Regions from separate parts of the Pectobacterium nicotianae genome, predicted to be linked through region 2. Evidence: predicted binding sites of a transcription regulator. Region 2 holds the regulator's gene; the other holds the start of a gene.
What was found. The regulator Fur, encoded in region 2, represses iron uptake genes when iron is present. The targets are predictions, from matches to a motif close to ATAATAATGAGAACNACTATCAA.
Positions count from the first base shown of each region.

Region 1 (4,312 bases), 1.0 Mb from region 2:
GAATGAGGCACCGCCTTTTTTATTGAATCGTGAGCGACGCGGATTAGAAGTCCACGTTCACACCCAGCTGGAAGGAACGACCAGGTTGCACGGAGAGGGCGCGGTCATACTGTCCCTGCCGATCGTTGGTCTCAATCTGGCGGCTGCTGAGATAATCCCAATATTTACGGTCAGTCAGGTTATACACGCCACCGTTGACTTTCACGTTCTTGCTAATGCGATAGTAGGCGGTCAAGTCAACCATGCCATAGCCGGGAATACGCATATATTCGGTATTCGAGGTGGCGATTGCGTTGCCAGCATTGGTATAACTTTCACGGCTGGTATCCTTCGCCTGTTTCCCTTTCTGGAAGGTCGACGTCAGGGCAGCGCCGTAGCGCTGAGCAGGATCGTCATAGGCAATACCTATCACGGCTTTCATTGGCGCAACGCTGTCAAGATCGACATAGCGGTCGCCGAGGTAGCGCGATTGCGATTGGCCTTTGGTGTAGCCAAACGCCAGCGTGGTGCTGAGCCCGTCAACCGCTGGGAACCAGGTACCTAGCTGTATTTTGCTGCTGACTTCGCCGCCGTAGATATAAGCCTTATCGCGGTTTTCCGCCTGATATATCGTGCTGATATTGCTTGGCACATTGACGAATTTATCGGGGTTAGCGCTACGACGGTAGCGGGTATTGGCGATAAAGTTCTTATACGTGTTGTAGAACAGCGCGGTACGGAAGGTGACCCCCTCCGTCGCTTCCCCTTTTAATCCCCACTCTACGTTGTTGCTGGTTTCCGTTTTGAGGTCGCTATTGCCGATAAAGGCATACTGAGCTGGTCCGGCATAGTTGGCGTCCAGGTTGGTGCTGCCATAAAGCTGGCTGGCATCTGGGAACTGTGCGCCACGACGGTACTGCACATAGGTCGTCAGCGTCGGCGTGATGTCGTAGAGGAAGCTCAGAGACGGCAGGACTTGCGTATCGCTGTTGGCTTTGCCGTACAGTCTGTTGACATCGGATTCACTGATGACACTGCCGTCACCGCTCAGGCGAACCGTGTTGGTCGGTTTGGTACGCTGATGGATAGCGCGCACGGCAGGGACAACCGAGAAGGCGTGCCCCGCCAGATCCCACGTAGCGGTATCCTGCACAAAGCCGCCGACGGTGTAGCTATTGCTATCAGCTTCCGGCTGCATGATGTTATTGGCACCCGTTTGGTTAGGCGACTGCCTGAACGGACGCTCTGTTTTGCTTTGGCTGGCGTTAAGGCCCCAACCGAACTCGTGGCGATCCCAGCTTTTCACCATATGGGTATCGAACCCATAGGTGGTGACATTGTAGTCGGAATAGACGCGGTGGCTATCTGCTGCCGCCATCCCTGTGGTTGCGGGCAGCCAGGTATTGTCGTGTGATTCGCTGTTTTGGAAGTAAATGCGGCTATCAACCAAATCGACCAGCGTGTTGTTAACGGGCGTCCAGCGATCTTTCAGGCTGGCGGTCCAACGGCGTGTCTCGCTGCTCTGTTGCGCCGTGCCGTAAATGGTGTTGTTGCCGCTTGGCAGACTACCCCAGTAGTCATAATGGGTGTGGTTAGTTTTATGGTAATAATCCAGCGTACCGGTGAGCTGATGCTCATCGTTAGCCTGCCAAATGCCGGACGCCAAAATGGCGTTAGAGTGCCAGTTGGCAGGGTACGCGGCGATCTCGTCGCTGTTATTACGCGTTTGCTGGCCGTCGCGGCGGCTGAGAACGACAACGCCGCGCAATTCGTCATCACCGCCTGCTGCGGTGATGCCGTTATGCCAACCATGGTTGGCGGAGTCGTAGTCGCTCTGAAAACCGAAGTAGTCCTGCTTGCCTGCTTTCAGATAGTCATCGGCAGATTTTGGCCGGAAGGAGACGCTGCCCCCGAGTGCGTTGACAGTATTTTCTGCGGAGGTGACGCCTGACTCAATATCGACGCTGCTGTACACGTAAGGGTCGATATAGTCGCGCCCCATGCCGAAGGTATTGAATCCGGCACGGCTGGCGTAGCTGCGGCCCGTGGCATTGGGCAGGGCGATGCCATCGGTATCGATCGCAACACGGTTGCTTTCAATACCGCGAATGTTGTAGCCCGTGTAACCGCCACGGTCGAAGCCGCTTTTCCCTGTATTACTGCCGCCGCTGGACCCGGTTGCGCTCACCAAAGGTTGGTAACGCATGATTGTGCCGAAGTTGTTACCGCCTTCTCTTTGCATGTCTGCAGCAGTCAGCGTTGTGCTTGAACCGGCTTTTTTCTCGACTTTTGGCGAGTGAACCGTCATCACATCGTCAGTCTGTCCCGCTTTCGCCGCCGAATCGTCTTGGTTCTTCACGTTGAGTGCGTTGTTGCCTGTGGTGCTATCCGCTGCCATGCTGTTCAGCGCGACGCCAGTCAAGATGCCGGTGAGAAGAATTTTATTTAAATTCTTGTTAATTAACATAATGATACTCTGCTATAAGGTTGTTCTGGCCAGCGGCGTTGGGGAAACATGGCGTGCTGGTCGCTAACGTCTGCAAGGGAAATGCAAAACGGCGAATAACATTAATTATCATGTGGTAATGATAATTATTATCAATATGCTAAGCATTATCATCTAATGTTGCAACGATGATGAATAATTCTTAATGAAACGGTATGTTTGCTATCAAAAAGGAAGCGACGGGCGATGAATCAACGCTGACTTTCCCTTAACCGCAACTGCGAGATGACGAACAATGCCGATTGAAATCCCCGAATCCGTTCTTCCACTGTTTCACGCGGCAGGCTGGCCGCGTGCTGAAGCGCAACCCATTCCGTCGTTTGTGCCAGAGAATCACCCAGCCTTTGCCATCCTTCACGTGTTCAGCGGGCTGACAGTCGGGCAGTGCGGTGCAGGAGAAGCGTGTGCCAGCGGCGACATCGCTTTTGGTGGCAGCGAGGATTTGCAGCAGGATGAAACGCTGGTGGAGTGGCAAGGCATTCTGAACACGACGCTGATTCTGATCGGCGAAACCCATCATGCGCACGGTGCTCTGCTGATGGATGACGCAGGAGCCTGCTACGGGATGAGCTTTATACATGAGGCATTCTGGTTTGAAGGCGCGTCTTTCGGTGCTGCGGTTGAACGTATTCTGCTTGGCCGTAAGGGGAAACCGATGCTGCGACCCGACCAGACGTCAATTTCTGTGTACGGCGAAACGATTACCGCAGATCACCCGAGCGTTCATCGTTACCGCTAGCCACCTTCTCCGGTAGTCGTCGGATTCACTTCGGTAATCGCCTGATGCGATGATTCTCTGAGGCGGCATCGTTCCCCGTGGCACGGTTCCCTGCAACGTAGTTTTCTGCGAATGGTTCCCTGTGACATCACCTCATCAGATAAGGTACTATTCCCGCCAAACATACCGCCGCTATGGCGTGCCGGAAAGCGTAACCATCGCGCCGCGATGTGAGGGAAGTGAGATAAATGAGTGAGATGACTCATGACGGCGCAGAAAGCCTTGCGCTGCGCACGTTTACCGAAAATGCATATCTGAATTATTCCATGTACGTCATCATGGACAGGGCATTGCCGTTCATTGGCGATGGCCTGAAGCCTGTGCAGCGTCGCATCGTGTATGCGATGTCTGAGCTGGGACTGAATGCCAGCGCCAAGTTTAAAAAATCCGCCCGTACTGTGGGTGACGTGCTGGGTAAATACCATCCGCACGGCGACAGCGCCTGCTATGAAGCGATGGTGCTGATGGCGCAGCCGTTCTCTTATCGCTATCCGCTGGTGGATGGTCAGGGGAACTGGGGCGCGCCGGACGACCCGAAATCCTTCGCCGCCATGCGTTATACCGAATCGCGGCTGTCCAAATATGCGGAAGTGCTGCTGTCTGAACTCGGGCAGGGCACGGTCGATTACACCCCGAACTTTGATGGCACGATGCAAGAGCCGAAGATGCTGCCTGCGCGTCTGCCTAATATTCTGCTGAACGGCACTACTGGGATCGCCGTCGGGATGGCCACGGACATACCGCCGCACAACGTGCGTGAAGTCGCCGCCGCCGCAGTCATGCTGCTGGAAAACCCGAAAGCCTCGCTGGACGAGTTATTGCAGCATGTTCAAGGGCCGGATTTCCCGACAGAAGCTGAAATCATCACGCCGCGCGATGAAGTGCGCAAACTCTACCAGAATGGCCGTGGTTCCGTGCGTATGCGTGCGGTGTGGAAGAAAGAAGACGGTGATGTCGTGATTACCGCGCTGCCACATCAGGTTTCTGGTGCCAAAGTGCTGGAGCAGATTGCCAGCCAGATGCGTGCGAAGAAGCTGCCGATGGTCGAA
Region 1 is NZ_CP096821.1:4,459,331-4,463,642, reverse strand. It holds gene MYB54_RS19810 (TonB-dependent receptor domain-containing protein) at 44-2,446, opposite strand; gene MYB54_RS19805 (SUKH-3 domain-containing protein) at 2,721-3,224, shown strand; gene parC (DNA topoisomerase IV subunit A) at 3,452-4,312, shown strand, end outside.
Region 1: MYB54_RS19810 (TonB-dependent receptor domain-containing protein) is a predicted target of Fur. The motif match lies at 2,559-2,581, and genes of this name have one in related genera.

Region 2 (4,312 bases):
GAGTCACCAGGTTATTCCAGTCACGGCTGACCGCCTGTACCAGCGCAGCATCCAGACCCGCATGATCGATAGCATTAAACGCCACCAAATCAGATTTCAGTTTATCCAACGCGACAAGTGCAGAAGCCTGCTCTTTATCTGCGGTAGCATTATCACCGCTGCGACGAGCATCAACTGCACGCGCCAGACGGGTTACCATTCGGAAATATTGATCGTTGCCCTGGTTGATAAAATTCATGTTCTGAACCAGCAAGGTGCTGGTTTTCGAGGTCGCCGTCATCTCTTTAAAAGAGAACATGGTATATATCGACACGCCACCCCAAAGAACACAAAAAATGCCCAGAACCCACAGCATCGCGGTTCTGATGGCAATATTTTTTATAAGTTTCATAGCTCACTCCAAATCAGGAAAATGGTTAAAAAGATTTTTATCGCTAATCAACCGATATGAATCAGAAAATTCACACCATGAAACAGGTCACTTCTCCCTAGCGTTCACATTTCACCGAGTTGAAAACTCAAAAACCACGCTAACTCATCGGCTAAATACAGAGAATATTTAGCGTTCTCGCTATATTTATTAATATAATTTTTCACACTGAGAATAAATTCACCTATTTCTATAGATATAAGTATTTTAATCAGAGAGTTGCAATCAAACGTGCCGCGCACCCGCGTCCTGCTTGTGTTGGCACGGACATACCATTAGGCAATAAGGTGATTTGAGATGAGTTTTCATTTTATTCTTTAACATCAAAAGAATAAAACCCTTTCTTTCATGATTGCATCGTTTCAGCTGCAAATGGTTATAGTTCTTATTTCCATTCATTAAGAATATTCCCGAGAAATGTTACAGATTTTCAGTCCTATAAAACATTATCTTTTGTGTGCATTTTAACTCTCAGGAATAGTAACGTACCGCTCCGTGATTTTTATTTTTCACAAACAGAAGTCTGCTTTTAATTACAATTGAAACAACCAGAGAAATAAAAAATACATCCATAAAAAATGAAACATCGTTGCAAATATATAACCGTAATTATATTAAGGAAATGTGTACTGAATCTCAGACAATAACATAAACCCTATTCATTATGAGGAATTTAGTATCACACAGAGATACGTTTCGTTTCCTTACTCACCTTCGCACGTCACACGCTCTTGATTTACGCATCCTTACCGATACGAGTTTCTCCCGATGTGAGTGTCTGTTATTATTAACAGATAAGTGGGTGAAACATTACACCATACCATTAGGAATCAAGAGGTTATTTAATTCATGGCACTCATCGGAATATTCTTTGGCAGTGATACCGGCAACACTGAAAACATCGCCAAAACGATTCAACAGCAGTTAGGCACCAACGTCGCTGATGTTCATGACATCGCCAAAAGCAGCAAAGAAGACCTCGAAGGTTTCGATATTCTGCTGCTGGGTATTCCAACCTGGTATTACGGTGAAGCTCAGTGCGATTGGGATGACTTCTTCCCGTCGCTGGAAGAAGTGGATTTCACAGGAAAATTGGTTGCCCTGTTTGGCTGCGGCGATCAGGAAGATTATGCAGAATACTTCTGTGATGCCATGGGCACCATCCGTGACATTATTGAGCCTCGCGGCGCGACAATTGTCGGCCACTGGCCAACAGAGGGCTATTACTTTGAAGCCTCTAAAGGGCTCGCCGACGACAATCACTTCATCGGCCTGGCTATCGATGAAGACCGTCAGCCTGAACTGACCAGCGAACGCGTAACAACGTGGGTGAAACAGATCAGCGATGAGCTGAACCTGAAAGAACTGGTTGGCTAAGCCATTTCGGCTCTGATAATCCCTATCAGAGCCGAAAACAGCATTGATAGGTAAAACCTTTCATAATAATTGATACATTTTTTTAACTTCTATCAGTAAACCTGTACAATAATCCCATCGGCTTTGTATGTGCATCATCATTTCCTCATTCATCAACAACGAATTGCGTTGTATACCAATAGTGTGAATGGGGACAATATTGTTAACATTCCCTTGTTTTCATTTTGTATGCGCGGTTCTATAATTGAGACGCTTTTGCATTTTTTGAGCCGACCGATGTCATAGGCTAGGCAGCCTCCATTGATAAGTAAGCAACAGGATTAAACCCGCATGACTGACAACAATACCGCATTAAAGAAGGCCGGCCTGAAAGTCACTCTTCCAAGACTGAAAATACTGGAAGTGTTACAGGACCCTGTCTGCCATCACGTCAGTGCGGAAGATTTATATAAGAAACTGATTGATATGGGCGAAGAGATTGGTCTCGCTACCGTCTATCGCGTACTCAACCAGTTTGATGATGCGGGTATCGTAACCCGTCATAACTTCGAAGGTGGCAAATCCGTCTTTGAATTGACGCAGCAGCATCATCACGATCACTTAATTTGCCTCGACTGTGGCAAAGTCATTGAATTCCGCGATGAATATATCGAAGCACGTCAACGTGAGATCGCAGAAAGACACGGCATTAAACTGTCCAACCACAGTCTGTATCTTTATGGGCATTGCAGTGAAGGGGATTGCCGAGAGGATGAAACCCTGCACGATTCCACACGATAAATCGACCGCATAAAAAAATAAAACCGCCGAGGCGGTTTTATTTTTGTCTTCTAACTGGTGGCCTTAGCCTACCCAGGTATCACGTAGCCCAACCGTACGGTTAAACACCAGATGTTCTGCACTGGAGTAAACGCGGTCAGCACAGAAATAGCCTTCACGCTCAAACTGATACGCTTTCTCAGCTTCTGCCTGCGCCAGGCTTGCTTCCACAAAACCTTGCGTAGTTTTCAGTGAATCTGGATTAATCGTCGACAGGAAGTCTTCCGCCGCGCCAGGGTTTGCCACACTGAACAGGCGATCGTACAAGCGGAATTCAGCTGGTACCGCGTGAGCCGCAGAAACCCAGTGGATAACGCCTTTCACTTTACGACCATCAGCCGGATCTTTGCTCAGCGTTTCCGCATCATAGCTACAGTAAATCGTGGTGATAGTACCCTGCTCGTCTTTTTCAATGCGCTCTGCTTTGATCACATAAGCGTTACGCAGACGCACTTCTTTACCCAGCACCAGACGCTTGTACTGCTTGTTGGCTTCTTCACGGAAGTCAGCACGATCGATGTAAACATCGCGACTGAATGCGACCTGACGTGAACCCATTTCTGGCTTGTTCGGATGGTTTGGCATCGCGACAAACTCTTCGTGCTCGGCTGACAGATTCTCGATCACGACTTTGACCGGATCCAGCACCGCCATGGCACGCGGCGCGTTCTCATTCAGGTCGTCGCGGATACAGGACTCAAGCGCGGCCATTTCCACGTTGTTATCCTGTTTCGTTACGCCGATGCGCACACAGAATTCACGGATAGAGGCTGCGCTATAACCACGACGACGCAGACCAGAGATGGTCGGCATACGCGGATCGTCCCATCCTTCAACGACGTTTTCCACCACCAGTTGATTCAGCTTACGCTTGGACATAATCGCGTATTCGAGATTGAGGCGGGAGAACTCGTACTGACGTGGATGGCAAGGAATGGTGATGTTATCCAGCACCCAGTCATACAGACGGCGGTTGTCCTGGAATTCCAGCGTACACAGCGAATGCGTGATCCCTTCCAGCGCATCGGAAATGCAGTGGGTGAAGTCATACATCGGGTAGATGCACCACTTGTTGCCCGTCTGGTGGTGATCGGCAAATTTAATGCGATACAACACCGGATCGCGCATCACGATAAAGGACGATGCCATATCGATTTTTGCACGCAGGCAGGCTGTACCTTCCGCAAACCCACCGTTACGCATTTTTTCAAACAGAGTCAGGTTTTCCTGCACGGTGCGATCGCGGTAAGGGCTGTTTTTGCCCGGTGCCGTCAGCGTACCGCGGTATTCGCGAATCTGCTCAGGCGTCAGTTCATCAACGTAAGCCAGCCCTTTACCGATCAGCTCAACCGCATAAGCGTGCAGTTGATCGAAATAATCAGAAGAATAGCGAACGTCGCCGCTCCATGAAAAACCCAGCCACTCAACGTCACGTTTGATCGACTCAACGTATTCGATGTCTTCTTTTACCGGATTGGTATCGTCAAAACGCAGGTTGCATTGCCCCTGATAGTCACGCGCGATACCAAAATTCAGGCAAATAGACTTTGCATGCCCAATATGCAGATAGCCGTTCGGCTCTGGCGGGAAACGCGTCTGAATATGGTCATGCTTACCGGACGCCAGATCTTCATCAATAATCTGACGGATAAAGTTGGTTGGGCGGGCTTCAGCCTCACTCATTCT
Region 2 is NZ_CP096821.1:3,434,614-3,438,925, forward strand. It holds gene MYB54_RS15375 (methyl-accepting chemotaxis protein) at 1-391, opposite strand, end outside; gene fldA (flavodoxin FldA) at 1,280-1,807, shown strand; gene fur (ferric iron uptake transcriptional regulator) at 2,138-2,587, shown strand; gene glnS (glutamine--tRNA ligase) at 2,651-4,309, opposite strand.